Regions from separate parts of the Vallitalea guaymasensis genome, predicted to be linked through region 2. Evidence: a T-box and tRNA genes for the amino acid it is inferred to sense, from the RefSeq annotation. Region 2 holds a T-box; the other holds one or more tRNA genes.
The links. A T-box is a leader RNA that pairs with one kind of tRNA and senses whether it is charged. The one in region 2 lies ahead of HYG85_RS00315 (methionine--tRNA ligase), so its partner is inferred to be a tRNA-Met.

Region 1: it encodes a tRNA-Met, which carries the amino acid that the T-box ahead of HYG85_RS00315 (methionine--tRNA ligase) is inferred to sense. The anticodon was not compared.

The regions. Positions count from the first base shown of each region.
Region 1 covers NZ_CP058561.1:2,585,632-2,601,299, reverse strand. Annotated here, with positions in the region: gene HYG85_RS11485 (DMT family transporter) at 1-54, shown strand, start outside; tRNA gene HYG85_RS11480 (tRNA-Met) at 302-375, opposite strand; tRNA gene HYG85_RS11475 (tRNA-Cys) at 401-471, opposite strand; rRNA gene rrf (5S ribosomal RNA) at 515-632, opposite strand; tRNA gene HYG85_RS11465 (tRNA-Glu) at 635-706, opposite strand; tRNA gene HYG85_RS11460 (tRNA-Asn) at 717-788, opposite strand; rRNA gene HYG85_RS11455 (23S ribosomal RNA) at 922-3,820, opposite strand; gene HYG85_RS11450 (hypothetical protein) at 3,855-4,004, opposite strand; tRNA gene HYG85_RS11445 (tRNA-Ala) at 4,169-4,241, opposite strand; tRNA gene HYG85_RS11440 (tRNA-Ile) at 4,276-4,352, opposite strand; rRNA gene rrf (5S ribosomal RNA) at 4,382-4,499, opposite strand; rRNA gene HYG85_RS11430 (16S ribosomal RNA) at 4,623-6,150, opposite strand; tRNA gene HYG85_RS11425 (tRNA-Met) at 6,396-6,469, opposite strand; rRNA gene HYG85_RS11420 (23S ribosomal RNA) at 6,654-9,552, opposite strand; gene HYG85_RS11415 (hypothetical protein) at 9,587-9,736, opposite strand; rRNA gene rrf (5S ribosomal RNA) at 10,025-10,142, opposite strand; rRNA gene HYG85_RS11405 (16S ribosomal RNA) at 10,369-11,896, opposite strand; gene HYG85_RS11400 (CvpA family protein) at 12,425-13,129, opposite strand; gene HYG85_RS11395 (DUF5711 family protein) at 13,142-14,281, opposite strand; gene HYG85_RS11390 (YkvI family membrane protein) at 14,287-15,411, opposite strand; gene HYG85_RS11385 (glycogen synthase) at 15,501-15,668, opposite strand, start outside.
Region 2 covers NZ_CP058561.1:58,054-73,721, forward strand. Annotated here, with positions in the region: gene HYG85_RS00295 (phosphodiester glycosidase family protein) at 1-1,128, opposite strand, end outside; gene HYG85_RS00300 (carbohydrate ABC transporter permease) at 1,125-1,982, opposite strand; gene HYG85_RS00305 (carbohydrate ABC transporter permease) at 1,982-2,866, opposite strand; gene HYG85_RS00310 (ABC transporter substrate-binding protein) at 3,056-4,327, opposite strand; gene HYG85_RS00315 (methionine--tRNA ligase) at 4,679-6,676, opposite strand; T-box leader at 6,786-7,037, opposite strand; gene HYG85_RS00320 (citrate/2-methylcitrate synthase) at 7,207-8,565, opposite strand; gene HYG85_RS00325 (Rqc2 family fibronectin-binding protein) at 9,039-10,784, shown strand; gene HYG85_RS00330 (hypothetical protein) at 10,869-11,006, opposite strand; gene HYG85_RS00335 (DUF4652 domain-containing protein) at 11,110-11,769, opposite strand; gene HYG85_RS00340 (AAC(3) family N-acetyltransferase) at 11,790-12,968, opposite strand; gene gatB (Asp-tRNA(Asn)/Glu-tRNA(Gln) amidotransferase subunit GatB) at 13,302-14,747, opposite strand; gene gatA (Asp-tRNA(Asn)/Glu-tRNA(Gln) amidotransferase subunit GatA) at 14,796-15,668, opposite strand, start outside.

The sequences.
Region 1 (15,668 bases), 2.5 Mb from region 2:
ATCTTTATAGCTATACTTATATCAGAAGTTGAAATGAAAAAGAAACAATGCTAATAACAAATCTTATCTTTGTAGATGATAATTGTATTGATTATCATCTATTTATTTTTGCCTAATCTATACTTACTCTAATAGAAAAGTAAATTATTAGATGAACAATATATTACTTCCCCTAATAAATCAGTATAGTATCCTTCTATATATGATTAATTATAGACAATCATAATAGCTATTTACTATTAATTACAGATTCTTATGTTAGATAAGAGCAATAAAAAAACAGCTAATAAGCTGTTAGTAATTGCGGAGAAAGGATTTGAACCTTTGACCTTCGGGTTATGAGCCCGACGAGCTACCAGACTGCTCCACTCCGCGCCATTATAAAATTAAAATGTTTCGAAGGCGCCAATCGGATTTGAACCGATGATGAAGGTGTTGCAGACCTCTGCCTTACCACTTGGCTATGGCGCCATAATTTATTATATGCATAGTGCATTAATTTTGTCAATAACAAAATCGGCAGCCATCTACTCTCCCAAGTCGTCTCCAACTAAGTACCATCGACCGTTTATGTCTTAACCATCGTGTTCGGTATGAGAACGGGTGTTTCCCATAAACGCATTACCACCGAAAATGACTCGTAGGGGAATCGAACCCCTGTTACCGCCGTGAAAGGGCGGTGTCTTAACCGCTTGACCAACGAGCCTTATTATAAACTCCCCGAGTGGGACTCGAACCTACAACCCTTCGGTTAACAGCCGAATGCTCTACCATTGAGCTATCGAGGAATACTTTTACATAAACATTCAAAACAACACATTGTCATCAACAAATCATCTTATCAACCTTTGCAAAGCTACATAACTTATATATCTTAACTCTTAGCTTAACTATCATACACTCAAATCTCTTTGATGTACTTAGGTCAAGCCCTCGACCTATTAGTATCGGTCAGCTGAACATGTTACCATGCTTACACCTCCGACCTATCAACCTTGTAGTCTTCAAGGGGTCTTACTACCTTTCGGTATGGGATATCTTATCTTGAGGGGGGCTTCACGCTTAGATGCCTTCAGCGTTTATCCCTTCCAAACTTGGCTACTCTGCTATGCACTTGGTAATACAACAGATACACCAGCGGTTCGTCCATCCCGGTCCTCTCGTACTAAGGACAGCTCCTCTCAAATATCCTGCGCCCACGACGGATAGGGACCGAACTGTCTCACGACGTTCTGAACCCAGCTCGCGTACCGCTTTAATGGGCGAACAGCCCAACCCTTGGGACCTACTTCAGCCCCAGGATGCGATGAGCCGACATCGAGGTGCCAAACCACTCCGTCGATGTGAACTCTTGGGAGTGATAAGCCTGTTATCCCCGGGGTAGCTTTTATCCGTTGAGCGATGGCAATCCCACTTTCATACCACCGGATCACTAAGTCCTACTTTCGTACCTGCTCCACCCGTCGGTGTCACAGTCAAGCCATCTTCTGCCTTTGCACTCTTCGAATGGTTTCCAACCATTCTGAGATGACCTTTGAGCGCCTCCGATACCTTTTCGGAGGCGACCGCCCCAGTCAAACTCCCCACCTGACATTGTCCCTACACCAGTTTATGGTGCCAGGTTAGAAATCCAGTACTACAAGGGAGGTATCCCAACATCGACTCCACAAAGACTGGCGTCCTTGCTTCAAAGTCTCCCTCCTATCCTGTACATGTAATACCGAATCCCAGTATCAAGCTGGAGTAAAGCTCCACGGGGTCTTTCCGTCCTGTCGCGGGTAACCAGCATCTTCACTGGTACTACAATTTCACCGGGCGCGTTGTCGAGACAGTGCCCAAATCGTTACGCCTTTCGTGCGGGTCGGAACTTACCCGACAAGGAATTTCGCTACCTTAGGACCGTTATAGTTACGGCCGCCGTTTACTGGGGCTTAAATTCAGAGCTTCGCTTGCGCTAACCCCTCCTCTTAACCTTCCAGCACCGGGCAGGCGTCAGCCCCTATACTTCACCTTTCGGTTTTGCAGAGACCTGTGTTTTTGCTAAACAGTCGCTTGGGCCTATTCTCTGCGGCCTCTATAAAGAGGCACTCCTTATCCCTAAGTTACGGAGTCATTTTGCCGAGTTCCTTAACAACGCTTCTCCCGTCGGCCTTAGGATTCTCTCCTCATCTACCTGTGTCGGTTTACGGTACGGGCACATACAAAACAATAGCGGCTTTTCTTGACAGTATGGATTCAGAGACTTCCCTACTTTTATTTCGGTCCTGTTCGTACTTCAGAAACGGACGGCGGATTTTCCTTCCATCCTATCCTTTGTACTTAAACGGGTTTTTCCATTCCCCGATTCTCTTATCCTCCTGTGTCCCCACAGTTCTGTTTGCATGCGGTACAGGAATTTCAACCTGTTGTCCATCGACTACGGCTTTCGCCCTCGCCTTAGGTCCCGACTTACCCAGAGAAGATCAGCTTTACTCTGGAAACCTTAGATATTCGGCCGAGAAGATTCTCACTTCTCTCTCGCTACTCATTCCGGCATTCTCTCTTCTTAATAGTCCACTGCTCCTTACGGTACAGCTTCTTCCCTTTTAAGAATGCTCCTCTACCACTGATATTACTATCAATCCACAGCTTCGGTGTCATGTTTTAGCCCCGGACATTTTCGGCGCAAGATCTCTCGACTAGTGAGCTATTACGCACTCTTTGAATGTATGGCTGCTTCTAAGCCAACATCCTAGTTGTCTTCGAAATCTCACATCCTTTCCCACTTAACATGTACTTTGGGACCTTAGCTGGTGGTCTGGGCTCTTTCCCTTTTGACTACCCAACTTATCTCGCGCAGTCTGACTCCTGATGAGCATCTATATGGCATTCGGAGTTTGATATGTTTTGGTAAGCTTCGCAGCCCCCTAGACAATTCAGTGCTCTACCTCCATTAGACTCCATCAAGGCTAGCCCTAAAGCTATTTCGAGGAGAACCAGCTATCTCCGGGTTCGATTGGAATTTCTCCGCTACCCACAGCTCATCCCCACGTTTTTCAACACGTGTGGGTTCGGACCTCCATTACCTTTTACGGTAACTTCATCCTGGCCATGGGTAGGTCACCCGGTTTCGGGTCTACATACACTGACTTAACGCCCTGTTAAGACTTGGCTTCCCTTCGGCTCCAGACCTTTAGTCCTTAACCTTGCCAGTATACGTAACTCGCCGGACCGTTCTACAAAAAGTACGCCGTCGATCATATATAGATCTTCGACTGCTTGTAAACATAGGGTTTCAGGTTCTCTTTCACTCCCCTCCCGGGGTTCTTTTCACCGTTCCTTCACAGTACTATTCGCTATCGGTCACTAGGTAGTATTTAGCCTTGGGGGGTGGTCCCCCCAGCTTCACACAGGGTTTCTCGTGTCCCGTGCTACTCTGGATCCTGCCAGCTCTTTTGAATTTTCACCTACCGGACTTTCACCGTCTTTGGTTGGCTTTCCCAAAACCATTCGGTTAATTCTCAAGATACCTTATGCAGTCCACAACCCCTAATAACTAGGTTATTAGGTTTGGGCTCTTCCCCTTTCGCTCGCCGCTACTCAGAGAATCGATGTTTCTTTCTACTCCTTCGGGTACTTAGATGTTTCAGTTCCCCGAGTTCCCCCTGCATAGCTATGTATTCACTATGCAGTAACTAGGTATTTCCTAGCCAGGTTTCCCCATTCGGATATCTCCGGCTCGATGGCTATTTGCGCCTCCCCGAAGCTTTTCGCAGCTTATCACGTCCTTCATCGGCTCCTAGTGCCAAGGCATCCACCCTATGCTCTTATTAGCTTGACCTATGTTTAGTCATCTAAGAGCTAAGATTTACAAGTTATTTTATAGAATCTTTTGATTCTCGTAGCTTGTTGTTGCTTTGGTTTTTCTTGTTTTCACAGTTTTCCATATGCGACATATGGTTACTATTTATTTCAAGGATATTGATTATTTGATGTCTAGTTATTTCTTCTTCTCTTCTTATCAATGACTTATCATCAATAGTCCGATTGGATTAATAACTTACAATGTGTAGTTTTCAATGTTCATTTAAGAGTCGGCTTTGCAGATGCAAAACTTAATCTTTTTCAAACAGCTTAGCTATGTTATCACAGCTTGCTTTGTTTGTCAAGTCTCTTTTTCAAGAGACAGTGGAGATAAGGAGATTCGAACTCCTGACCCCCTGCTTGCAAGGCAGGTGCTCTCCCAACTGAGCTATACCCCCAGGGTCATTTATGTTATATTATTTAATTTTATTTTGGTGGGCTCAAGTGGACTCGAACCACCGACCTCACGCTTATCAGGCGTGCGCTCTAACCAGCTGAGCTATGAGCCCATAACACGCTAGGCGTGTAAGTATTTGTAATCTGGCAGCCACCTACTCTCCCAGGTCGTCTCCAACCAAGTACCATCGGCCGTTAATGGCTTAACCATCGTGTTCGGTATGAGAACGGGTGTTTCCCAAAAACGCATCGCCACCAGAAATTTTCTGTATTCTTTTGTGTTCCTTGAATACTCAACAGTGAAACAACTAATTACCTTAGTCTTTTACCTAAGTCCTTAGTGCTTTTATAAGATTAGCCTCGGCTTCTCTTATTTTCCTTAGAAAGGAGGTGATCCAGCCGCACCTTCCGATACGGCTACCTTGTTACGACTTCACCCTAGTCATCGGCTTCACCTTCGACAGCTCTCTCTTTGCAGTTGAGTCACTGGCTTCGGGCGCTTCCAACTCCCATGGTGTGACGGGCGGTGTGTACAAGGCCCGGGAACGTATTCACCGCGACATTCTGATTCGCGATTACTAGCGATTCCAACTTCATGTAGTCGAGTTGCAGACTACAATCCGAACTGGGACGGCTTTTTTGGGATTTGCTCCATGTCACCATTTTGCTTCCCTTTGTCACCGCCATTGTAGCACGTGTGTAGCCCAAATCATAAGGGGCATGATGATTTGACGTCATCCCCACCTTCCTCCGAGTTGTCCCCGGCAGTCTCTCTAGAGTCCCCAACTTAACTTGCTGGCTACTAAAGATAAGGGTTGCGCTCGTTGCGGGACTTAACCCAACATCTCACGACACGAGCTGACGACAACCATGCACCACCTGTCTCTTCTGTCCCGAAGGAAAGTTCCGATTAAGGAACGGTCAGAAGGATGTCAAGATTTGGTAAGGTTCTTCGCGTTGCTTCGAATTAAACCACATGCTCCACCGCTTGTGCGGGCCCCCGTCAATTCCTTTGAGTTTCAATCTTGCGATCGTACTCCCCAGGTGGAATGCTTAATGCGTTTGCTGCGGCACCGAGGTTCGACCCCCGACACCTAGCATTCATCGTTTACGGCGTGGACTACCAGGGTATCTAATCCTGTTCGCTCCCCACGCTTTCGTGCCTCAGCGTCAGTTACAGTCCAGAAAGCCGCCTTCGCCACTGGTGTTCCTCCTAATATCTACGCATTTCACCGCTACACTAGGAATTCCGCTTTCCTCTCCTGCACTCTAGCAAAGCAGTTTCAAATGCAGTCCCGAGGTTGAGCCTCGGGCTTTCACATCTGACTTACTTCGCCGCCTACGCACCCTTTACACCCAGTAAATCCGGATAACGCTTGCCCCCTACGTATTACCGCGGCTGCTGGCACGTAGTTAGCCGGGGCTTCTTAGTCAGGTACTGTCACTATCTTCCCTGCTGATAGAAGTTTACGATCCGAAAACCTTCTTCCTTCACGCGGCGTCGCTGCATCAGGGTTTCCCCCATTGTGCAATATTCCCCACTGCTGCCTCCCGTAGGAGTTTGGGCCGTGTCTCAGTCCCAATGTGGCCGATCACCCTCTCAGGTCGGCTACTGATCGTCGCCTAGGTAAGCCGTTACCTTACCTACTAGCTAATCAGACGCGGGTCCATCCTATGCTACCGGAGTTTTTACCACTGAGTCATGCGACTCTGTGGTCTTATGCGGTATTAGCACACTTTTCAATGTGTTATCCCCCTGCATAGGGCAGGTTACCCACGCGTTACTCACCCGTCCGCCGCTTTCCACTATCTAAATCACCCGAAGGTTCAATAGATAGCTTCTCGCTCGACTTGCATGTGTTAAGCACGCCGCCAGCGTTCATCCTGAGCCAGGATCAAACTCTCATGTTAAAGTTTCATCTTGACCAGATTGCTCTGGCTTTATATTTTATAGACTATCGTCTTATCCATTAATTTACTAAGGAATTTTCTTGGGTAAAACTTATTACTAAGTTTTTGGTTGTTTCACTGTTCAGTTTTCAAGGTTCTGTGTTGTTGAGACAACGAAGTATATTTTATCATATACATTGCAATGTGTCAACAATTTTTTTTAGTTTTTTTCTTTTTTTGCAAACTAATTAATAAATTAGCTTGAATAGCGGAGAACGGAGTCGAACCGTTGACACTACGGGTATGAACCGTATGCTCTAGCCATCTGAGCTACTCCGCCAGATGTTATTATAATTATTGGTAAAAAATAGTTAGGATATTCCTAACTTTTAATTATTATATAAACATTCAAAACAACACATTGTTTAACAACAAATCATCATATCAACCTCTGCAAAGCTACATAACTTATATATCTTAACTCTTAGCTTAACTATCATACATTCAAATCTCTTTGATGTACTTAGGTCAAGCCCTCGACCTATTAGTATCGGTCAGCTGAACATGTTACCATGCTTACACCTCCGACCTATCAACCTTGTAGTCTTCAAGGGGTCTTACTACCTTTCGGTATGGGATATCTTATCTTGAGGGGGGCTTCACGCTTAGATGCCTTCAGCGTTTATCCCTTCCAAACTTGGCTACTCTGCTATGCACTTGGTAATACAACAGATACACCAGCGGTTCGTCCATCCCGGTCCTCTCGTACTAAGGACAGCTCCTCTCAAATATCCTGCGCCCACGACGGATAGGGACCGAACTGTCTCACGACGTTCTGAACCCAGCTCGCGTACCGCTTTAATGGGCGAACAGCCCAACCCTTGGGACCTACTTCAGCCCCAGGATGCGATGAGCCGACATCGAGGTGCCAAACCACTCCGTCGATGTGAACTCTTGGGAGTGATAAGCCTGTTATCCCCGGGGTAGCTTTTATCCGTTGAGCGATGGCAATCCCACTTTCATACCACCGGATCACTAAGTCCTACTTTCGTACCTGCTCCACCCGTCGGTGTCACAGTCAAGCCATCTTCTGCCTTTGCACTCTTCGAATGGTTTCCAACCATTCTGAGATGACCTTTGAGCGCCTCCGATACCTTTTCGGAGGCGACCGCCCCAGTCAAACTCCCCACCTGACATTGTCCCTACACCAGTTTATGGTGCCAGGTTAGAAATCCAGTACTACAAGGGAGGTATCCCAACATCGACTCCACAAAGACTGGCGTCCTTGCTTCAAAGTCTCCCTCCTATCCTGTACATGTAATACCGAATCCCAGTATCAAGCTGGAGTAAAGCTCCACGGGGTCTTTCCGTCCTGTCGCGGGTAACCAGCATCTTCACTGGTACTACAATTTCACCGGGCGCGTTGTCGAGACAGTGCCCAAATCGTTACGCCTTTCGTGCGGGTCGGAACTTACCCGACAAGGAATTTCGCTACCTTAGGACCGTTATAGTTACGGCCGCCGTTTACTGGGGCTTAAATTCAGAGCTTCGCTTGCGCTAACCCCTCCTCTTAACCTTCCAGCACCGGGCAGGCGTCAGCCCCTATACTTCACCTTTCGGTTTTGCAGAGACCTGTGTTTTTGCTAAACAGTCGCTTGGGCCTATTCTCTGCGGCCTCTATAAAGAGGCACTCCTTATCCCTAAGTTACGGAGTCATTTTGCCGAGTTCCTTAACAACGCTTCTCCCGTCGGCCTTAGGATTCTCTCCTCATCTACCTGTGTCGGTTTACGGTACGGGCACATACAAAACAATAGCGGCTTTTCTTGACAGTATGGATTCAGAGACTTCCCTACTTTTATTTCGGTCCTGTTCGTACTTCAGAAACGGACGGCGGATTTTCCTTCCATCCTATCCTTTGTACTTAAACGGGTTTTTCCATTCCCCGATTCTCTTATCCTCCTGTGTCCCCACAGTTCTGTTTGCATGCGGTACAGGAATTTCAACCTGTTGTCCATCGACTACGGCTTTCGCCCTCGCCTTAGGTCCCGACTTACCCAGAGAAGATCAGCTTTACTCTGGAAACCTTAGATATTCGGCCGAGAAGATTCTCACTTCTCTCTCGCTACTCATTCCGGCATTCTCTCTTCTTAATAGTCCACTGCTCCTTACGGTACAGCTTCTTCCCTTTTAAGAATGCTCCTCTACCACTGATATTACTATCAATCCACAGCTTCGGTGTCATGTTTTAGCCCCGGACATTTTCGGCGCAAGATCTCTCGACTAGTGAGCTATTACGCACTCTTTGAATGTATGGCTGCTTCTAAGCCAACATCCTAGTTGTCTTCGAAATCTCACATCCTTTCCCACTTAACATGTACTTTGGGACCTTAGCTGGTGGTCTGGGCTCTTTCCCTTTTGACTACCCAACTTATCTCGCGCAGTCTGACTCCTGATGAGCATCTATATGGCATTCGGAGTTTGATATGTTTTGGTAAGCTTCGCAGCCCCCTAGACAATTCAGTGCTCTACCTCCATTAGACTCCATCAAGGCTAGCCCTAAAGCTATTTCGAGGAGAACCAGCTATCTCCGGGTTCGATTGGAATTTCTCCGCTACCCACAGCTCATCCCCACGTTTTTCAACACGTGTGGGTTCGGACCTCCATTACCTTTTACGGTAACTTCATCCTGGCCATGGGTAGGTCACCCGGTTTCGGGTCTACATACACTGACTTAACGCCCTGTTAAGACTTGGCTTCCCTTCGGCTCCAGACCTTTAGTCCTTAACCTTGCCAGTATACGTAACTCGCCGGACCGTTCTACAAAAAGTACGCCGTCGATCATATATAGATCTTCGACTGCTTGTAAACATAGGGTTTCAGGTTCTCTTTCACTCCCCTCCCGGGGTTCTTTTCACCGTTCCTTCACAGTACTATTCGCTATCGGTCACTAGGTAGTATTTAGCCTTGGGGGGTGGTCCCCCCAGCTTCACACAGGGTTTCTCGTGTCCCGTGCTACTCTGGATCCTGCCAGCTCTTTTGAATTTTCACCTACCGGACTTTCACCGTCTTTGGTTGGCTTTCCCAAAACCATTCGGTTAATTCTCAAGATACCTTATGCAGTCCACAACCCCTAATAACTAGGTTATTAGGTTTGGGCTCTTCCCCTTTCGCTCGCCGCTACTCAGAGAATCGATGTTTCTTTCTACTCCTTCGGGTACTTAGATGTTTCAGTTCCCCGAGTTCCCCCTGCATAGCTATGTATTCACTATGCAGTAACTAGGTATTTCCTAGCCAGGTTTCCCCATTCGGATATCTCCGGCTCGATGGCTATTTGCGCCTCCCCGAAGCTTTTCGCAGCTTATCACGTCCTTCATCGGCTCCTAGTGCCAAGGCATCCACCCTATGCTCTTATTAGCTTGACCTATGTTTAGTCATCTAAGAGCTAAGATTTACAAGTTATTTTATAGAATCTTTTGATTCTCGTAGCTTGTTGTTGCTTTGGTTTTTCTTGTTTTCACAGTTTTCCATATGCGACATATGGTTACTATTTATTTCAAGGATATTGATTATTTGATGTCTAGTTATTTCTTCTTCTCTTCTTATCAATGACTTATCATCAATAACAGATCAGATTAATAACTTACAATGTGTAGTTTTCAATGTTCATTTAAGAGTCGGCTTTACGTATGTAAAACGATCTCTTTCATTATAAATCTTTTTTTGTTTCTTTGTTTGGCTTGTGTTAAGCGCTAGGATATATTATCATAGTCACCAGCGTTGTGTCAAGCACTTTTTTATTTTTTTTTACTTACATTTCCTATAACTGATAACTAAATTCTTTAATCATCTTAAAGAATTTTGATAGTGTCATATGAAGTTAAAGTAAAACTGGTAATCTGGCAGCCACCTACTCTCCCAGGTCGTCTCCAACCAAGTACCATCGGCCGTTAATGGCTTAACCATCGTGTTCGGTATGAGAACGGGTGTTTCCCAAAAACGCATCGCCACCAGAAATTTTCTGTATTCTTTTGTTGTTCCTTGAATACTCAACAGTGAAACAATCAATTAATATTTTAACTTTAGTAAATCTTGATTTGATTTTCTCTGTGATTCTTAGAGAATATCAAATTTTAGATGAACTTAGTTAAAAAATTAATCTCCACTTAATTAATTAGTTTTATTCCATAAGTCCTTAGTGCTTTTATAAGATTAGCCTCGGCTTCTCTTATTTTCCTTAGAAAGGAGGTGATCCAGCCGCACCTTCCGATACGGCTACCTTGTTACGACTTCACCCTAGTCATCGGCTTCACCTTCGACAGCTCTCTCTTTGCAGTTGAGTCACTGGCTTCGGGCGCTTCCAACTCCCATGGTGTGACGGGCGGTGTGTACAAGGCCCGGGAACGTATTCACCGCGACATTCTGATTCGCGATTACTAGCGATTCCAACTTCATGTAGTCGAGTTGCAGACTACAATCCGAACTGGGACGGCTTTTTTGGGATTTGCTCCATGTCACCATTTTGCTTCCCTTTGTCACCGCCATTGTAGCACGTGTGTAGCCCAAATCATAAGGGGCATGATGATTTGACGTCATCCCCACCTTCCTCCGAGTTGTCCCCGGCAGTCTCTCTAGAGTCCCCAACTTAACTTGCTGGCTACTAAAGATAAGGGTTGCGCTCGTTGCGGGACTTAACCCAACATCTCACGACACGAGCTGACGACAACCATGCACCACCTGTCTCTTCTGTCCCGAAGGAAAGTTCCGATTAAGGAACGGTCAGAAGGATGTCAAGATTTGGTAAGGTTCTTCGCGTTGCTTCGAATTAAACCACATGCTCCACCGCTTGTGCGGGCCCCCGTCAATTCCTTTGAGTTTCAATCTTGCGATCGTACTCCCCAGGTGGAATGCTTAATGCGTTTGCTGCGGCACCGAGGTTCGACCCCCGACACCTAGCATTCATCGTTTACGGCGTGGACTACCAGGGTATCTAATCCTGTTCGCTCCCCACGCTTTCGTGCCTCAGCGTCAGTTACAGTCCAGAAAGCCGCCTTCGCCACTGGTGTTCCTCCTAATATCTACGCATTTCACCGCTACACTAGGAATTCCGCTTTCCTCTCCTGCACTCTAGCAAAGCAGTTTCAAATGCAGTCCCGAGGTTGAGCCTCGGGCTTTCACATCTGACTTACTTCGCCGCCTACGCACCCTTTACACCCAGTAAATCCGGATAACGCTTGCCCCCTACGTATTACCGCGGCTGCTGGCACGTAGTTAGCCGGGGCTTCTTAGTCAGGTACTGTCACTATCTTCCCTGCTGATAGAAGTTTACGATCCGAAAACCTTCTTCCTTCACGCGGCGTCGCTGCATCAGGGTTTCCCCCATTGTGCAATATTCCCCACTGCTGCCTCCCGTAGGAGTTTGGGCCGTGTCTCAGTCCCAATGTGGCCGATCACCCTCTCAGGTCGGCTACTGATCGTCGCCTAGGTAAGCCGTTACCTTACCTACTAGCTAATCAGACGCGGGTCCATCCTATGCTACCGGAGTTTTTACCACCGAGTCATGCGACTCTGTGGTCTTATGCGGTATTAGCACACTTTTCAATGTGTTATCCCCCTGCATAGGGCAGGTTACCCACGCGTTACTCACCCGTCCGCCGCTTTCCACTATCTAAATCACCCGAAGGTTCAATAGATAGCTTCTCGCTCGACTTGCATGTGTTAAGCACGCCGCCAGCGTTCATCCTGAGCCAGGATCAAACTCTCATGTTAAAGTTTCATCTTGACCAGATTGCTCTGGCTTATATTTTATAGACTATCGTCTTTATCCATTAATTTACTAAGGAATTTTCTTGGGTAAAACTTATTACTAAGTTTTTGGTTGTTTCACTGTTCAGTTTTCAAGGTTCTGTGTTGTTCCTGTGTTTGCTGCCTTATTTGTCAGCGAAGAGAATTATATCACCCCACATAATCAAAGTCAAGCGTTTTTCAAATATTTTTTAATCAGTAATTAATATTTATAAATTATATATGGTGTAAACCCTGTTATATACTGGCTTTACACCATCTGATAAATGTATAAAACTAAAATATATTTTTTCCTATATTAATTCAAATTATGCTGTTTCTATAGAAAAAAAATTTATTTTTATTTAAAATTTATTTATGAAGTACTTAAAGTAAAAACTAAATAAAGCCTAAATCCTACTTTAGGATCTAGACTTTTTACCCTACCATAAAAAACATTCTATAATTGAATTACTTTTAATTTATTTACAGCTATTAATTGAAATTGGATATCTATACAATACTCTTTTTAATATTAGTAACAAAATTCATCAATAAATTATTATCATATAAATATCTAGCAACTTCAGACACTTTTAATGTATCAAAAACATTGTTCAGATTTGGATTAGTACTCATTAGAGAAATAACCAAGAATAAAATCCATACTATTATAACTCCTTTGATAGCACCTAGAACTAATCCTCCTATTTTATTTATTTGATTAAGAACTGGTAATTTACTAACTAAATCAAGTAGATTAATTATTATCTTAACAAGAATAGTAACTACAATAAATACTCCTAGAAATGAAATAATATTTATTATTAAAGTAGCAATCAAACCACCTATGTAATCACCTATACTATTTACATTAAGTAGATTATATACCTCACTATTATTATTAGTCACCAATATATGTTTAAATTGTTCAGGCAAATTTAACTGATTAATAAAATTGATTTGTTCTCCTGTTGAATTAACGTTTTCAGTAGCACTATTTAAATTCAATAAGCCAATTATGGAATTCTTTATAGAGCCATATACCCCTGTATTCTTAATCAAGAACTCACTTACATGTGGATATATATACATAGTAAGCACAACTGATATAATCAATGAAACAAAACTGAAAAGAGTCTTAATTAGTCCTCTCTGATAGGCTATAATTGCACAGATTGCAATAATTCCTACTACCACTATATCTAACCAAGTCATCTTATATCCTCCTTATTTTGTTAATTTTACTACCTCATACTCATTTTGTAAAACAATCAAGAAAGTATTATTACCAAGGGGCATAATATCTTTGACATCACCTTTTACAGTAGACTCCCAATTTATTTTACCATTATAATATTCTCTAATAAATAATTCGCTTTCAACATAATACTTGTTTTCATTTCCTATTAATCTAGTTATTTCATTATCAAATTCTGTTACGTTTAATGATTTTCCTTCTTTATTGTATGTAACTAGACTGTTATCCTTATAATTATCTTCGTTTTTAATAGGTCTTCCATAGAGAACAAGTAGTTTATCCTCTGTATAGTTGACCTTGTTTATTTCATTAGGTACTTCTATTTTTTGTATTTCTTCAGGTATTACATTTACCTTATAAAAGAGAATCCCGTTATCTCCTACAGCAGCAACATGCTCATTATCCAAAAATCTGATTTCAGGAACCACAGTTTCATCAATGCTAAAGCCTCCTGTTACTCTTTCAGCATAATCACTGCCATTATCACTAAAATTGAAGAATGTTAAATTGGATACTAGAGAATTCCCTTTAACGTAAAGATAACTGGTAACCATTTTAGAACCATCTTCAGAAATATCAAAAGCTAAAGGATACCCATCATTTTCAGTAAATGTCTCTCTATGTATTAACTTAGTTCCATCTGCATCAAAAAGCTCTATAACATGTCCTTTGTTTTTCTGTCCAATGATTGCAACTATTCCATTCTCATTAATATCAAACATTAGAATCGGAGAACCAACATTATAATCTCTAACAAAACCGTTTTCATCAAACAGATACAGATCCCTAGCAGATATATCTGCTACTGCTAAATAATTATTCTCTTTGATAACTTTTGGATTCATCATATTGAAAGTCTTATCCCATATGGTTGTCCCATTAGTATCCATCATAGTAACACCATCTTTTGAAGATCTTACTATGTTTTTTCCTAACTTACTTATATGTACTTTATCAGTAGGATTATATTCAAGGTTATTTAATACCTCTAATTTGACTTTCCCACTAACGAACCCAAAACCTTTAGGCCTAATAACTAGAACATATGCAGTTATAGATACTATAACCAACAGCATTATTAAAAAAATTTTTATCCTTTGTTCCTTCAAAAATTTCACCTGCTTTTAATATTTTTAGTAAGAGTTTTTCCAAAAGGAAACATGCTATTTTTAATTTTAACCTTAAGTTGTTCATATTTCATCTTTACAAAGTAAACCAATATAAGTATAACTTCAAATACACCTATGTATCCAAAAATAGGATATATTTTTCCTACCATATTAGAAAAACCTATCTGAGAAAATATAACAGCTAATAAGATGAATACAGCTAATTTTATCTTCCCATGTTTGGTATTTGTCAATTTCAACTTGGATAATATACCATATCCATTAGCAACAGCAGTCGTAAACATGGCAGAAATCAAAACTACAATATAAATATATTGTAACACCTTGGCATATCTCATTACAATAGCCAGCATAGGAATTTCTATTCCTTGTATATCAGAATAATGCACTAGTATAACAAGACCTAATATAATACCAATCATTCCTAATGCTATTCCCGCCATCAATGAACCTAATCTTGCTGTGAATTTACTCTTAACTAATTTATGTAGAGTTGTGAGCACTACAACAGCGGTTATTATATTATAGGATACATAAATGATTGCTGAACTTAACCAATTATCTCTAACAACTAAAAATACTTCTACAACCTTATTCATCACTGTGGTGCTTCTGAAGAACCACATGTATAATCCCACAATCAAAACACCAATAAGCAAAATAGGGGCTAATATTGAGTTAACAGCTATAACTCCTTTTACATCAAACAGAAAAGTGATATAGCAACAAACTGCCATAGCAAGAACCCCTACTTGATATGGTATATGAAATCTCTGCTGGAATAATGCTCCTGAGCCTGCAAACATTGCGCAAAAACATACAAACATAAAAAATATAACTGAAAGCTCCAGTATCTTCCCAAATGTTTTTCCAGCAATGGGATAGATGAACTCTTTATAACTTGTAGCTTTGTTGAAAAACAGGATTTCCAGTACAGCCCAGCCTACTACAGCAAACATTACCCCTGTAAGTAATAATCCTATCATACCTTTATAACCATAATAAGCAAAAAATTTCATTAATTCTTGCCCAGAAGCAAATCCTGCTCCTAAAACAGTTCCTATATATACTGATGCTATCTTTATAGAATTTTTAAAATCTAATTTCAATCAATCAACTCCTGAACATAATGTACATTATATATTTATGTTCACAAAGTGTAGTTAATACCATATTACTATAATTATAATAGGTTAATCTAATCTTTTATTTTAATTAATTGATTATATTTTTCTATATACTTTTTAGCTGAGTTATCCCAGGAAAATCTTTGATTCATACAATTAGCAACAATACATTTCCATTTATCTTCATCACTATATGTTTCTAAACCTTCATTAATAGCTTCAATGAATTCATCTACATC
Region 2 (15,668 bases):
ATAAAAATTCATGTATTTAATGGGCAGCAAGTTGTTAATATCTTCACCTGATTTAAATACCTCTCTACATCTTTTTATACCATATTCATTAAGTAAACAATTATAATGAAATAAGCTCATAGTTATTCTTTCATTACCAGTAAAGTCATAATCACAATCAAACTCTTTTATGACATAACCTATTATATATGGAATATCACTGCTGCCGTTTCTATAAATGTTAGTATATCTTGAAACTACTACATTTTGAACAGTAGACAATATAAAGTAATCAAAAGAAACATTTTTCAATGAAAATATATGTTTCTCACCTAGACCTATAACAAGTGTTTTATTACTGGAGGCTTTACCAAATAATATGGCATCTTCTTTCTCCAGTTTACTGAAATCCATTCCTACAGAAGTATTGTCATAGATTTTTATTTGTGTATTCTTTTTAATTAAGTCATTAGATTCTATAGTAGCTTGATTATCCATAATATCATAATAATCATCAATTGTTGCTTCATCATGAATGCTACTTTTTTTTACATAGATAACTATTTTTTTATCTCTAAACTCTAATAACTCATTGTTGACGATTATCTGCAAAAGAGTTAATAATTGTTTATTGTCACCTGCTAAAAATATAAGTTCTTCTGCAATCATCATCTTAGTTTTCAAAATTTCCAACTTATTGATTACACTAGTATTGTATCTTATTTTCTTTGGTATACCACTATAAATTAAATTAATAATGGCATTATCAAAATTCAATTTTTCCAATTTATTCGTTGAAATATATTCTTCATCTAAACTATAGCTACTATAAATATCTTTCATGTCTTTATCAAATGTTTCTTGTCTGATTTTATGTATATCACCGTATATCTCCTCATCTGTATAATCTTCTAAAAGAGTAAAATCCATAAAATAATCTTTAAGCTTATTATAATAATGTTGGTAACGGTATTTATCCACTTTATCTTTACTATAGGCAAGATCCAGAGCATAATCAATTATTACTTCATTACCTTTTGCTTTATCTACCTTTACAGAACCATAATTATACCTTAAGTATTGAAAATAGCCTTTTGTCAATTTTCTTTTATAGGCTCCTGCAACATAATTATGTTTATAAATCATCATTCTTTTACTCCTCCATCAAGTATACCTGATATAATCTTTCTTTGGAGTAATAGAACAACAATTATCAGTGGTACTGTGATTACAATAGAAGCTGCACACATGGTTCCCCAAGGAACAGTATAATCTGTTTGATAAAGAGTGATTCCTACTGTAACCGTACGTCTAATCTTTAATGGATTCAATACTTGCGCAAATAGATATTGATTCCATGCAGTTATGAATACAAGTATACTTACAGTAAATAATCCCGGTGCAACAAGAGGCATGATAATTTTATAGAAGCATTTGAAAATAGATGCTCCATCAATCATTGCGCTCTCTTCTAAAGTATTAGGTACTGATTTGAAAAATGTTGATAAGAACCATACTGCCATTGGTAATTGTGTGGTTGTGATAGCTAGTGCCAGCCCCCAATAAGTGTTAAGCAATCTAAGATTCTTCATCATTTTATATATAGGATTAATAATTGTTATTGGTGGTAGTAAAGTTATGCTCAGCAGCACTAACATGAATACCTTTTTCCCTTTTATATCAGTTCTTGAAACAGCATAGCTTGCTAAACATCCTATTGACACTGACAATGCTGTACTTACCAATGAAATAACTGTGCTGTTTTTCAAATATAGTAAAAAGGGTTGTCTTTCAAAGACATCTATGTAATTCTGTAATGTCCATTCTGATGGCCAAAATGTGGGAGGAATGCTAAATAGATCTTTCTGATTCTTAAATGAATTTAAAAATTGCCATATAAACGGAAATATGATTCCACCAACAAAAAATATGAAGAATAAGGCAAACAAAACTCCTTTAATATATTTTTTTAGTTTTATTGATTTAGTATTTTTTTTCATCATTACACCTTCTCCATCTTGGTCTTCAACGCATCCATAAACAAAAAGCTTATCAATAGGGAAATTATAAAGGTTACTACGGCTAATGTTGCACCATATCCAAGATTACCAAAATTGAAATAAGTCTTGATTGTATATAGAGATAAACTTTGAGTTCCGTCAGCTGGCCCACCGCTTGTTAGTGCGACTACCAAATCATATATACGGAATGTAGCAAGCACTCTAAATAATATAGCTACAACAACAACCGGTTTAATTATTGGCAGTGTAATTCTAAAAAATCTCTGTATCTTGTTAGCTCCATCAAGGGAAGCCGCTTCATATAGACTTTCAGGAACTGTTTGAAGCCCTGATAGAATAAGCAGTGACATGTAAGGTGTAGTTTTCCATACATCCGCAATAATAACTGCTATTATGGCTGTATTTTTCTCAATAAGCCAAGGTATATAATCTTGAATAAGATGAAGTTTGCTTAGTATAAGATTGATGATTCCATATTGATCACTATACATGAACTGCCACATCAAACCTGAAACTATAGTAGGTATAGCCCAAGGCACTAGTACAGCAGTTCTAATTATACCTTGTCCTGGAATAGCTTTATTCATGATTAAGGCAAAAATCATACCTATCAAAGTTTCCAAGGTTACAGCAACAACTGTAAACATCAATGTAAACTTCAAACTCTCTATAAAAGTCTTATCACTGAATAATTTGATATAATTATCAAACCCAACAAATTTCTTGCCCTCTGCCAAAGTCTGAATACGAAGATCATAAAGACTCATGTTAATTGTATTAATAACAGGATATACTATAAAAACCAATACTAATACAATTGAAGGTATTATGAATATATAACCCATTTTGGCCTTCTGTTTTTGCATATTCGGTCACTCCTAATTTTTATTCATTCTAGTTATATTAATATATTGTGCTTCCACCACATGTTATATATATTTAATCCAAGTGGAGTTTTTGTTCTATAAAGATTAGAACGCCGATAGAAAATTATTCCATCCAACGTTCTCTCTAATCTCTCGTTTCATATCACTAACTGAAATTAATTCAATATATTATTGTCCGATTATCTTCTTAATCTCGTTATCAGCATCTTTAACTGCATCTTCAACTGTTTTTTCTCCTACAAAAGCTAATTGTGTCTGTAGTTGAAGTACATTGGAGATTTCTGAATAATATGGTGATTTTGGTCTTGGATTAGCATTCATGAATACTGGTAACATATTCTCAACAAAAGGCATTTTTTCAAGAATCTCTTTATCTTCATATAATGACTTGATAGATGGTAAATGACTTAGTCCAAGAGCTTCCATTTTCTCAGCTTCTTCACCAGCCATGAATTTAGCAAATTTTATTGCCTCTTCTTGGTTCTTTGAAAATTTTGATACCATGATTTGCCATCCACCAAGAGTAGAATAACTGTTACCATCTTTATCTGCTTTTGGTAATTGTGCTATCCCAACTTTTCCTACTACTTGTGATTTATCTGCATCTTGTGATTTGTTCCATCCACTTGGCCAGTCTCTTAGAAAAACTAATTTTCCAGCAAAAAATGGAGCTCTAGCATCACCGCTACCAAAGTTGATAATTCCTTCTGGAGTAATTTTTGAAGTATTAATCATATCAACCATCATCTTTGTGGCTTTAACAGTTTCAGGGGAATTGTAGATCACTTTTCCGTCTTCATCGAAAACATCCCCACCATAACTCCAAACATATTCCATTAAATTACATGTCAAACCTTCATATTGTTTCCATGACCCTGCCAAACCTTTCATTTCTGGTTCTTTTTCCATTATATATGTAGCTGTTTCAACTAACTCTTCCCAAGTTTCTGGAACAGGCTTATTATATTTTTTCAATAAGTCTTTTCTGTAATAAAGCATACCTGCATCAATTCTGTAAGGTAGTCCCCATAATTTATCCTTATATATATTTGCATTTATTGCACCAGGCAGATATTTATCTTTTTCATCTTGTGTCAATTGGTCAGTTAAATCTGTTACCCAGCCAGCTGAAGCAAAAATTGGAGGCCATGTTACATCCGCATCAAACATATCCAACGAATCATCCTCTGCCTGCAATGCTGTACTAATCATCTGTAACTTTTTATTAGTATCAGCTGGTAATTCAACAACATTAACTTTAATATTAGGATTTTCTTCGTGAAATCTATTTATAATATTGGTAAGTGTTCCATTTTCATCAACATGAGAATAATAGTTTAAAGTTACCTCTTTTTCTTCATCACTATTCTCAGCCTTGCATCCTGCTGATATAACAACTAAACACATTATTAAAAGTACACTTATTATTTTTCTTTTCATTTTTAATTTCTCCTTAATATAATTTGTAGTATATCTTCTAGATAAGTCAATCACTTACATGCAGCTATTGTTATACGCACCTCCTGTCTATGATTATACACTAATATGTCTCTTTTGCCAACGATGGCAGTTTTAGGACAAAAAAATAATTTTACTTCTGCCATCGTTGGCATTAGACTTAAAATAAAAAAACTTTACTTTTCTGCCATCATTGGCAGAACTTATTATGGAATAATATTACTCCTTTTTCTTAGCTGTGTCAATACCCTTTTTTAAACTAGCTGTAAATAAAAATATTGCAGAATAAAGATCTAGTTGTACAATCTTTATTCTGCAATAGAAATGAACTAATTATTTATATTGACTTTCATGTTTTTCAAAAAAGTCTATTCTAGGTTCTAGATATTTAATCTTATGGTTATCATAATCTTCAATAAAGGAATATATGTTATCAAATATATACTCCCAATTCCAGATGTTTTCATTAACATTAAGATATTCTCTGACCATTTTACAACTGTCTGGAGCAATTGGGTGTATCAATGTAATAGCAGTACGCACACCATGAAAAGCTGTTATTAAAACTTTTTCTCTAAGTTCATTATCTTCGTCAGCTTCAGCTTTCTTCATATTATTAACCCAGTACTTGTTCATTTTTCTTATATAGCTGTCAAGTACGTAGACAATCCTATGGAAATCATGATTATACATATGTCTTTCATAATTCAGTATTGCCTCTTTAGATTCCTCCAATATTTTTTCATCTACTTCTCCCATAGGGATTTTGGAATCAAAATACTTTTGAGATGTATAGAAACAAGATCTAATGAGTCTATTGAATACATTAGTAAGTAAGTTACCATCTTTTAGAACAGTATCCGGTCCTTGCCTGTCTTCTTCTTTCATAAATACCTGAGGTGTGAAACTTACACTCTTCTTAGCTAAACCAAGGCTCAAGAAATGCATTCTTAATTGCTCTGCTGTATAATAGTCTAATAATTCCTCTGCCATAGGTGGTTTGATATCACTACTACTACTTGCTTTCTTATCCATGAATAGCACATGATTATTAGGTATCAGATGAGGTAGATTAATGTTTTCCCAATCTAATGAACTATCCTTATTAATGCCAAGTAATGCTAAGAACATACCCATTTCAGCAATACCGTAAAAATAAATATTATCTTCACCAATGAATTGATATACTTTTGAATCTTTTGATTGCCACCAATCCTTCCAATTCTCTGGATCTTCACCAATTGAATCTAAATAAGTCTTAGTAAAAGAAATTGGTGCCCATAATGATTCCGGCCATACCCAGAATGTCAAATCTTCTAAATCTTCTTTTTCAGGCACTTTAATTCCCCAATCAATATTTCCTGATAATCTAAAAGGAACTAATGTCTTTCCAGTTCTGAATCTTATTCCAAGCTTGTCAAATACATCTCTAGCTGTATCCCTATCTTCCAAATTATCGAATATAAAAGTTATTGAAGGCTTTTTAGGTTCATCAATTATTGTATGCTTAGGTAATTTATCTTGTATATCAGCTAAATCATCTTCTAACTGTTTCCTCTTAACATATATAATTGGTGGCTTCAAGAATTCTTCAATAGTATTCAATAGATATTTACGAGAATTAGAATTCTCTTTTAGATCCTTGATTCTGTCTTTCAAGACATCATTATATTCATCTAATTTGAAATACCAGTTAGTCACATCTGTAAGTTCTGGTGTTTTACCTGATAGAATGCTTTTAGGATCTATTAATTCATTAGGCATGTACATATGACCCATTGAACATTCATCTGCATATGCTTTGTCAGAATTACATCCTTCTATAGGGCATTTACCAACTACCTGTCTACCATTCAATAATACTTTATGTTCAGGGTCATAGAATTGTGGTGTGGATAACTTGGTTAAATAACCATTTTCATATAATTTATTGAATATATCTTCTGAAACTTCTTTGTGAAATTCTCCAGGTTTGTCCAAACCAGAAGCACCATATAAGTTAAGACTCATCTCATACTTTTCTAAGACTTCACTTTGCTTATTATGGTTTTGTCTTACATAATCTTCTATAGTTCCTTCAAATTTATTTTCATCTACAAGTTGTCTATAACTAGCTAATATTGGAGAACCATAACAATCTGTTCCTGATACGAATATAACATTTTCTTTACCTATTCTATCTCTTAAGAATCTTGCATAAGTATCAGCGTGAACAAATACTCCTCCTACATGTCCAAAATGTAATTCTTTATTACCATAAGGCATTCCTGCTGTAACAACAGCTTTTTTAGGAAATTCTGGTCTTGGTCTTTGTCTTCTATTGTCTTTCATAAGCAAACTCCTTCTAATAATTTTTATTGTATTCATACTTATTATTTAGGATTATTCCAAGTTGATTTCATGGAAAAAAGCTCATAAAAAAACACCTCCTACAAATATTCGTAGGGGCGATTTATTCGCGGTACCACCCTAATTCATTAATATGTCACCATACTAATCTCATCAAGTACTTATTATACTTTAGTTCTGTAACGTGAACAAACGTCATAGCATCACTTATTACTTCCTACAACTAATAAGATCCGTATGCAGCTCAGAGTCTTGGTTCATTAAATATCCACTGTTCCATCTCAGCACAAGGGAACTCTCTGTAAGCTTCTAAATTAATTACTCTTCTCTTCATTGCCTTTATTTTCTAAAAGTATATTAAAAGATAAGAGTTTTGTCAAGGACTATTTTTATTATTAAATCTTGGATCTATTAGAATTAATTTATCCTCCTGCAAAGTAGAAAAAGTGTTTTGACCAGCAAAACACTTTTCTTATAATTAGCATGACTAATAATTATTTCATTATATTATATTAATACCTATTATTTATGTTTTTATAATCTCTAGGTTCCGTAATATTCTTATAGGCAGGTCTTATTATTCTGTTAGCTCCATAGAATTCTTCTATTCTATGTGCACACCATCCTCCAATTCTTGCAATAGCAAATATAGGAGTAAATAATTCAGGTGGAATTTGAAGCATATTATAAACAAATCCTGAATAGAAATCTACATTTGCACATATCTCTTTTGAGGATCCTTTTACTTTCGCAAAAACTTCTGGTGCTAGATTTTCTATAGATTGGTATAGGTTATATTCTTTCATCATATCCTTCTCAATAGCTAATTGATGAGCTTTTTTCTTAAGCATGACAGCTCTCGGGTCAGATAATGTATAGATTGCATGACCCATACCATAGATGAGTCCTGATCCATCGTTTGCTTCTTTTTTTAATATTTTAGTAAGATAATTTTCTATTTCCTTTTTATCTTCCCAATCTTTTATATGAGCCTTGATATCGTCCATCATCTGTCTAACTTTGTTGTTGGCTCCACCATGCTTAGGTCCTTTTAATGATCCTATTGCAGCTGCTATAGCAGAATAAGTATCTGTACCTGAAGATGAAACTACTCTTGCTGTAAAGGCTGAGTTATTACCACCACCATGCTCAGCGTGTAGTACAAGACAAAGATCAAGTAATTCAGCTTCTGATTTAGTGAATTTATTATCTACACGTAGCATATGTAAAAAGTTTTCTGCAGTACTTAAATTTCTTGTGGTATTATGAATATAAAGACTATTGTTATCATAATAATGAGATTTCGCTTGGAATGCATAAGCAACCAAAATTGGAAATCTGGCTATTAATTCTATACATTGTCTTAACATATTCTCTATACTTGTATCATCTGGATTATCATCATAAGAATAAGTCGCCAAAACACTTCTAGCTAATTTGTTCATAATATTAGGGCTTGGAGCTTTTAATATCATATCTTCAGTAAAACCTTCTGGAATTTCTCTGCTCTCTCCTAATATTTCATTGAACTCCTTAAGTTCACTACTAGTAGGAAGTGAACCGAATAGTAAAAGATAACATACTTCTTCGAAACCGAATCTTTCTTCTGACTGAAATCCATCAACTATATCTTTGACATCAATACCTCTATAAAGCAAAGAACCTTGTGTAGGGATTTTTTCACCATCATCTAATCTATAACCAATTACATCTCCAATTTCTGTTAAACCTGCTAAAACACCTGTTCCATTCTTATTTCTTAAACCTCTTTTTACTCCGAATTTGTCATACAGTTCAAAATCAATTTTGTTATTGTTTTCTGCTAAATTAGCGAACTTCAATATTCTCCTATATATCTCTTTATTACTCAAACTATCAACTCCTTGTATTATTATAATTCCGTATTCATAAATATTAATAAAGTAAATCAGATTTCCAGAAGTAATTGGTTTTTGTTCCATTAGAAATGACCAAATGTATCTTGTTTATTTTACACATTTATAGATTGTATACAATCATACAAATTATTATCAAAGCCATCAATCCCCGTAAATTACAACCACAATAAAATTTATACTTGTATACTATTGTAATATAAAATGATTCACTTTGCAAGCTTTAATAATTAAAATGAATGAAATAATTTAAGGTAATTTATTAGTCATAATATTCTGTTATATGTATAAATAGTAATGAGCATATTTATACTCCCCCCCAATAAATTATTTAAAAACACCCTTTTATACCATATATTTAAGGCTATTACTTCCTTTTTAATTTACTTAGTGTTATACTTGTGATTATAATTACTTAGCAAGAATACTTAGAAAGGAATGATTGATATATGGCACTAGACGGAATTGTAATTTCTAATATTGTTTATGAACTTAATCAATTAATAACTGGTGGTAGAATTGATAAGATTTATCAACCTGAAAATGACGAATTAATTATATCAATAAGAAATAATAAAAATTCATATAAATTATTATTATCAGCTTTAGCTAATATGCCACGTATTCACCTGACAGAAGTACCTAAAAAGAATCCATTGAATCCTCCTAATTTTTGTATGTTATTAAGAAAACATATTATCGGAGGTAAGATTCTTAAGGTTATTCAACCTAATTTTGAAAGAATAGTAGAAATTCATCTAGAACACCTTAACGAATTAGGAGACCTATGCGTCAAAAAGCTAATTATTGAAATAATGGGTAGACATAGTAATATAATCTTCTGTGAAGAAAATGATAGAATCTTAGATAGTATAAAACATGTATCCCTTAATGTTAGTTCTGTGAGAGAAGTATTACCTAATAGAATATATACTTATCCTCCAGCTAAGAATAAAATAAACCCTTTGGATAATATTACTTCGGAGGATTTTATTGCTATACTAAATGATAAGAATACCATTATTCACAAAGCTCTCTACTTTACTTTTAATGGTATAAGTCCTGTGATTTCCGAGGAAATATGTTATAGGGCTGGTATTAATAGTTCTACACCAACCAGTGAATTGACTGATAGTGATTTCACTAATATATATACCACTTTTGAATCATTGATGAATTTAATAGAGAAAGGCGATTATACTCCTAATATAATTACTGATGAAGAAGGAACATATAAAGAGTTTTCGTCAATTGAGTTAAGTAGTTATGGGGGAGATTATGAATCTATAGATTATGAGTCAATTTCTCATGTACTGGATAGTTATTATGCCAAAAGTTCTAATACCTCAAGGATAAGCCAAAAATCCAGTGATATCAAGAAAGTAATAGCAACAAATCTTGAGAGATGTTATAAAAAATTAGATTTACAGTTAAAGCAGATAAAAGATACGGAATCAAGAGATAAATATAAGATTAAAGGAGAATTAATTACAGCTAACATATATGCAATAAAAGAAGGAGATAAAGAGCTGAAAGCGTTCAATTATTACACTAACGAAGATACCACTATTAGCCTAAAACCTAATTTGTCACCTTCTGAGAATGCTGCAAAATATTATAATAGATATAATAAACTTAAAAGAACTTTTCATGCTTTGACTGAACATATAAAAGATACCAAAAGTGAAATTAGCCATCTTGAATCTATACAAAATTCTCTTAATTTTGTTGAGGCAGAAGAAGATCTGCAATTGATACGTACAGAATTAATGGAATATGGTTATCTTAGGTTCAGGAAAAACAAGAATAAAAAGGCACTACAAAAATCAAAGCCTTTCCATTATAAATCTTCCGATGGTTTTGACATCTATGTTGGTAAAAACAACTTACAAAATGATGAATTGACCATGAAAACCGCCACTGCCAATGATTGGTGGTTTCATACAAAAGAAGTTCCTGGTTCACATGTAATTGTGAAAACCAATGGCAGAGAATTAAGTGATACAGCTTATGAAGAAGCTGCTGCCCTAGCCGCTTATTATAGCAAAGCTAATAATTCAACTAAAGTGGCAGTTGATTATACATTGAGAAAGCATATCAAAAAACCGGCTGGCTCCGTACCTGGTTATGTTATTTATCATACTAACTATTCCATGTACGTAAATCCTAGCGATGAAAAAGTTACGTTAATATAAAAAGTAATATAGTTGGTTTTCTTACCTCACTCTTAAGAGTTCATGGGTAGAAAACCAACTATATTTTTATTTGCTTTAACTATCTTATAGTCTTGGATGTATTTCTTCAAGAAATACATCTCTAGTTCTATTGTAAGTATCATTATCTACTTTATTACCGTTGCATCCTATACATATAATCATAGTACTAAGTATTAATAGTAACATAATAAATTTTTTCATGATATCTACCTCTCTGCAAAAAATTCTAGTTAATTTATTCCATACTATTAACATTATTATATGTATATTAATTATTTTTATTAAGTTTTATAATTATTTCTTATTACTTATCAGCTAATTTTTCGATTTCTGAGATTTTATATATCATGATTTTTGAATTTGTTTTATTAAGTGTTTCATCTTCCCATGTAGCATATTCAATTTCATATGTATCATCCTTCTTATTGACAGATCTATATTCGGATAATTCATCAGGTAACAATAGAGGGGTAACCTCTTTGGTTTCAATGTTATAAATACATATTTCTCCGCCTAACCTTACTGTTCCATGTCCAAATCCTCTAATTACCAATAATCTTTTATTGTCTAACCATTCTACATCTTTTGGTGTATTACTACCTTCATCATTACCTAACAGCATTGTCTTTTCATGATCTTTCAAATTATATAAATATAATTCACCTGGATAGTCTGGTTCACCTGTAACAAAGACTATTGACGATTCATTAGGTGCAATTTTAGGATATGAACAGAGTGTTTTGCCTACTTCTATATATTCATTATCCTCTTTTATGTAGATAGTCTTACTTTCACCATATACAAGAGAGATATCTTCATTTATATCAGACATTTTATACGTATCATCAGGAAGAATCTGTTGTGATTTCTTGTAAACATCTTCTTCAATCTTAATTACTTCTTTTGAACAACCTGTGGCCACAATAAGTGTCATAAGAAATATTGAGATCTTAATATACTTCATTCTACATAACTCCTTAATTATTATCTATTTTTTTCCATCCATCCTTTAGCAAAATCTACTGCTTGTCTTTGACTAAACAATCGAGACTCAGCTTGACCTATCTTATGTTTGATGACTTCTTTGATTTCTTCATATTCTGATCCTATCTTATCAAAATCATCTACATCAAGTTCTATATCTTTATACTCAACCCATTTTCTTTTACCCTCTAACAGTATAGGTGCTCCCATATTTTCTTCTTTCTTCTTACTAATCAAATATTCAGCTAGATGAAAAGAAGTATTATTTTCATACCCTACACCCAATAATAAAACCATTCCGTCCAGATCGTATATTTTTTTTAGTGGTGATTCACATCCTAGGCTATAATCCAATGAGTGATTCTTAGTAATGTCTTCTGCATTCTTGCCCCAAGCAGTAAAAGAAACATGTGGATGATCACTACGTAATACTCCTGGGTAAGTCCTAAAAGTTTCTGCTATACGCCCCATTTTATTAGTTGGCGTAATATTTTTATCAAAAGCAGGCATATTCTCTTTTATTATGGAAACCCAATCTTTTGGTACTGGTGGATTTTCCCAATCTGCAGGATCTGAATAATCAGTAGTATGTGCTGGCATAATAATGGTCCCTTCATCAGTAATCACATCCATTAAAGCTTGAACCACTGCAACTGATCCTCCACTTATCCACCCAATATTACTCATGGAAGAATGTATGATTACAGTCATACCCTTCTTTAATCCCATTTCTTCAAGTTGTTTTCTAAGTGAGTTCCTTGTATTAGGTGTACTAGTTCCATCTATAATATCTTTTTCAGTAAGTTTTGTATCAACGTTTTGCTTATCTTTATTATCTTTGCTTCTTCTAAACTCTTCCATTTCTTTTAAATAATTTTTTTGTGTTTCTGTTTTGTTATAATATTGCATCTCTTGTAAATTAATATTACCTTTATTAGATTTTATGATATTAAATAATTTATCAAAAGTTTGCTTATCAACTATATGTCCCCCATTACAATTAGTACATATAATCATCCTTTTTACACTAACAGGAATAATAGGTATAAAAAATAATGTAAACCAAGTAGTTACTTTGACCAATTGCCAATTTGTTACTAATTTACAAATATTACATTTACTTTTACCGATAATCCCGTATTTCTTAATTGTTTTATATCCCCATCCAAATATTAACATATTTATCACCTTTTATAATTTTTACAAACATTTAACTGTAAATTTTGGTTTATTTTCAGTAATTATGGATAAAATACCATAACAGGAGGTGCATTTATCATATGGATATTAATTGCACACACGACTGCATTTATCAAAAAGAAGGAAAATGCAATTTATCTGTCTCTGTAACTCTTAACAACATAAGTAATAATAAAAACGTCGATATTGACTGTCCTTATTACATCTCGAAAAAAGAAGATATTAATGAAGAATCTTCTATAAGTACTTAACCTTAAAAACACTAGAAAAGGTACTGTTTGTAATTATGAAACAGCACCTTTTTAAGTTTTATTAATTATTCAACTTACCAATTGCCTCTCTTAATAATTCATTAACCATCTTAGGATTAGCTTTACCCTTAGTTGCTTTCATCATTTGACCGACCAACGCTCCTATTGCAGCTTGCTTTCCACTCAAATAATCATTAACTGCTTTTGGATTAGCATCTATAACTTCTTTTACTAAGCTTTGTAACTGACCGTCGTCACTAATTTGTTTAAGTCCTTTTTCTTCAACAATTTCACCAGGACGTTTTCCAGTTTCCCAACATTCAGCAAAAACCTTTTTACCTATACTGTTACTAATTGTACCATCTTCAATTAGATTAACAAGTTCTGTTAGAACAGCAGGTTCAAAAGGTATCTTTGCCTGTTCCTTTTGTTCTTCATCTAATCTACTATAGATTTCAGTTATAATCCAATTTGCTACTGCTTTTTTATTCTTAACATCTATCACTGCTTTTTCAAAGTAATCAGCCATATTTCTAGAAGCAGCAATTAATCTGGCATCGTACTCTGTTATCTTATATTCATCAACATACCTTCTAACTCTGCTATCAGGCATTACAGGTAATGAACTTCTAATTTCTTCAATTCTTTCTTTTGATGTTATTATAGGCATAAGGTCAGGTTCTGGGAAGTAACGATAATCATGAGCTTCTTCCTTACTTCTCATAGATACTGTTATACCTTTTGATTCATCCCATCTTCTTGTTTCTTGAATGACTTTATCGCCATTTTCTATAACTTTTATTTGTCTTTTTGCTTCATACTGAATAGCCTTAACTGCATAATTGAAGGAGTTCATGTTTTTCATTTCAGTACGTGTACCTAATTCGGTATTACCTTTTTTTCTGATGGATAAGTTTACATCACATCTTAGGGAACCTTCATTCATTTTACAGTCAGATACATCTGCATATAGAAGTATTGTCCTAAGCTTCTCCAAGAAAACTCTAACATCTTCTGAAGACCTGAAATCAGGTTCAGTAACAATTTCAATTAGCGGAACGCCACATCTATTGTAATCAACTATAGAGCCTTCGCCGGATTCATGAATCAATTTACCAGCATCTTCTTCTATATGTATCCTATTAATTCGGATTTTTTTCATTTCTCCATTTACTTCTATTTCTATCTCACCTTCATAACATAACGGAAGATCATATTGTGATACTTGGTAAGCTTTTGGAAGATCTGGATAAAAATAATTTTTTCTATCTTGTTTACTGAATTCATTTATATTACAATCCATTGCTAATCCTGCTTTAATAGCATATTCTACAACTTTTTCATTTAGTTTTGGTAATGTACCTGGCATACCTGTACAAATAGGGCAACAATGAGTATTAGGTTCCCCTCCGAATTCTGTTGTACAGCTGCAAAATATTTTTGTTTTCGTTTTTAGCTCGGAATGTACTTCCAATCCAATAACTACTTCATAATCTGAATAGCTCAATCTCTTCACCTCTGTTTAGAATCTATTGTTTATAGCTTATCGTATAATTTAAATCTGTGGTGTTATATTAGGTAATTCTCTATTTTGTTCATAAGCATATGCCATTTGTAATATTGTACTTTCATTAAATGCTTTTGAAATAAATTGTACACCTATTGGCATGTTGTTGCTATCAAATCCACAATTCATTGATAATGCTGGTACTCCAGCAATATTTATAGGTACTGTACATATATCATTCATATACATTTCTATAGGATTATTTATTTTTTCACCTATTTTGAATGCTGTAGATGGTCCTGTTGGTGTTAATATTATATCGTATTTTTCAAATACCTTATCAAATTCATTTTTAATCAATGTTCTTACCTGTTGAGCTTTTTTATAATAAGCATCATAGTATCCTGAACTTAATGCATATGTTCCAAGCATAATTCGTCTTTTAACTTCTTTTCCAAAACCTTCATCTCTAGTCTGCTTGTACAAATCCACTAGATTATCATAGTTGTTAGCTCTATATCCATATTTTACGCCATCATATCTAGCTAAGTTGGAAGATGCTTCAGCTGAAGATATTAAATAGTATGCTGGCAAAGCCAAGTCAGTCATGTTCATACTTACTTCTTCAACAATTGCACCTAATTCTTCTAATTTCTTAGCAACATCAATAACTTTTTCTTTTATTTCAGGTTGGATTCCATCAGAAAAATACTCTTTTGGTAGTGCAACCTTTTTACCTTTTATATCTTTTTTAAGATTTTCACCGAAATCTTCGTATTTTTTATTATAAGAACTTGAATCTAATTTATCATATCCTGTAATTGCGTTCAGTACAAGAGCCATATCTTCAACATCTTTTGTCAAAGGTCCTATTTGATCAAGTGATGAAGCAAATGCGACTAAACCATAACGTGATACTGT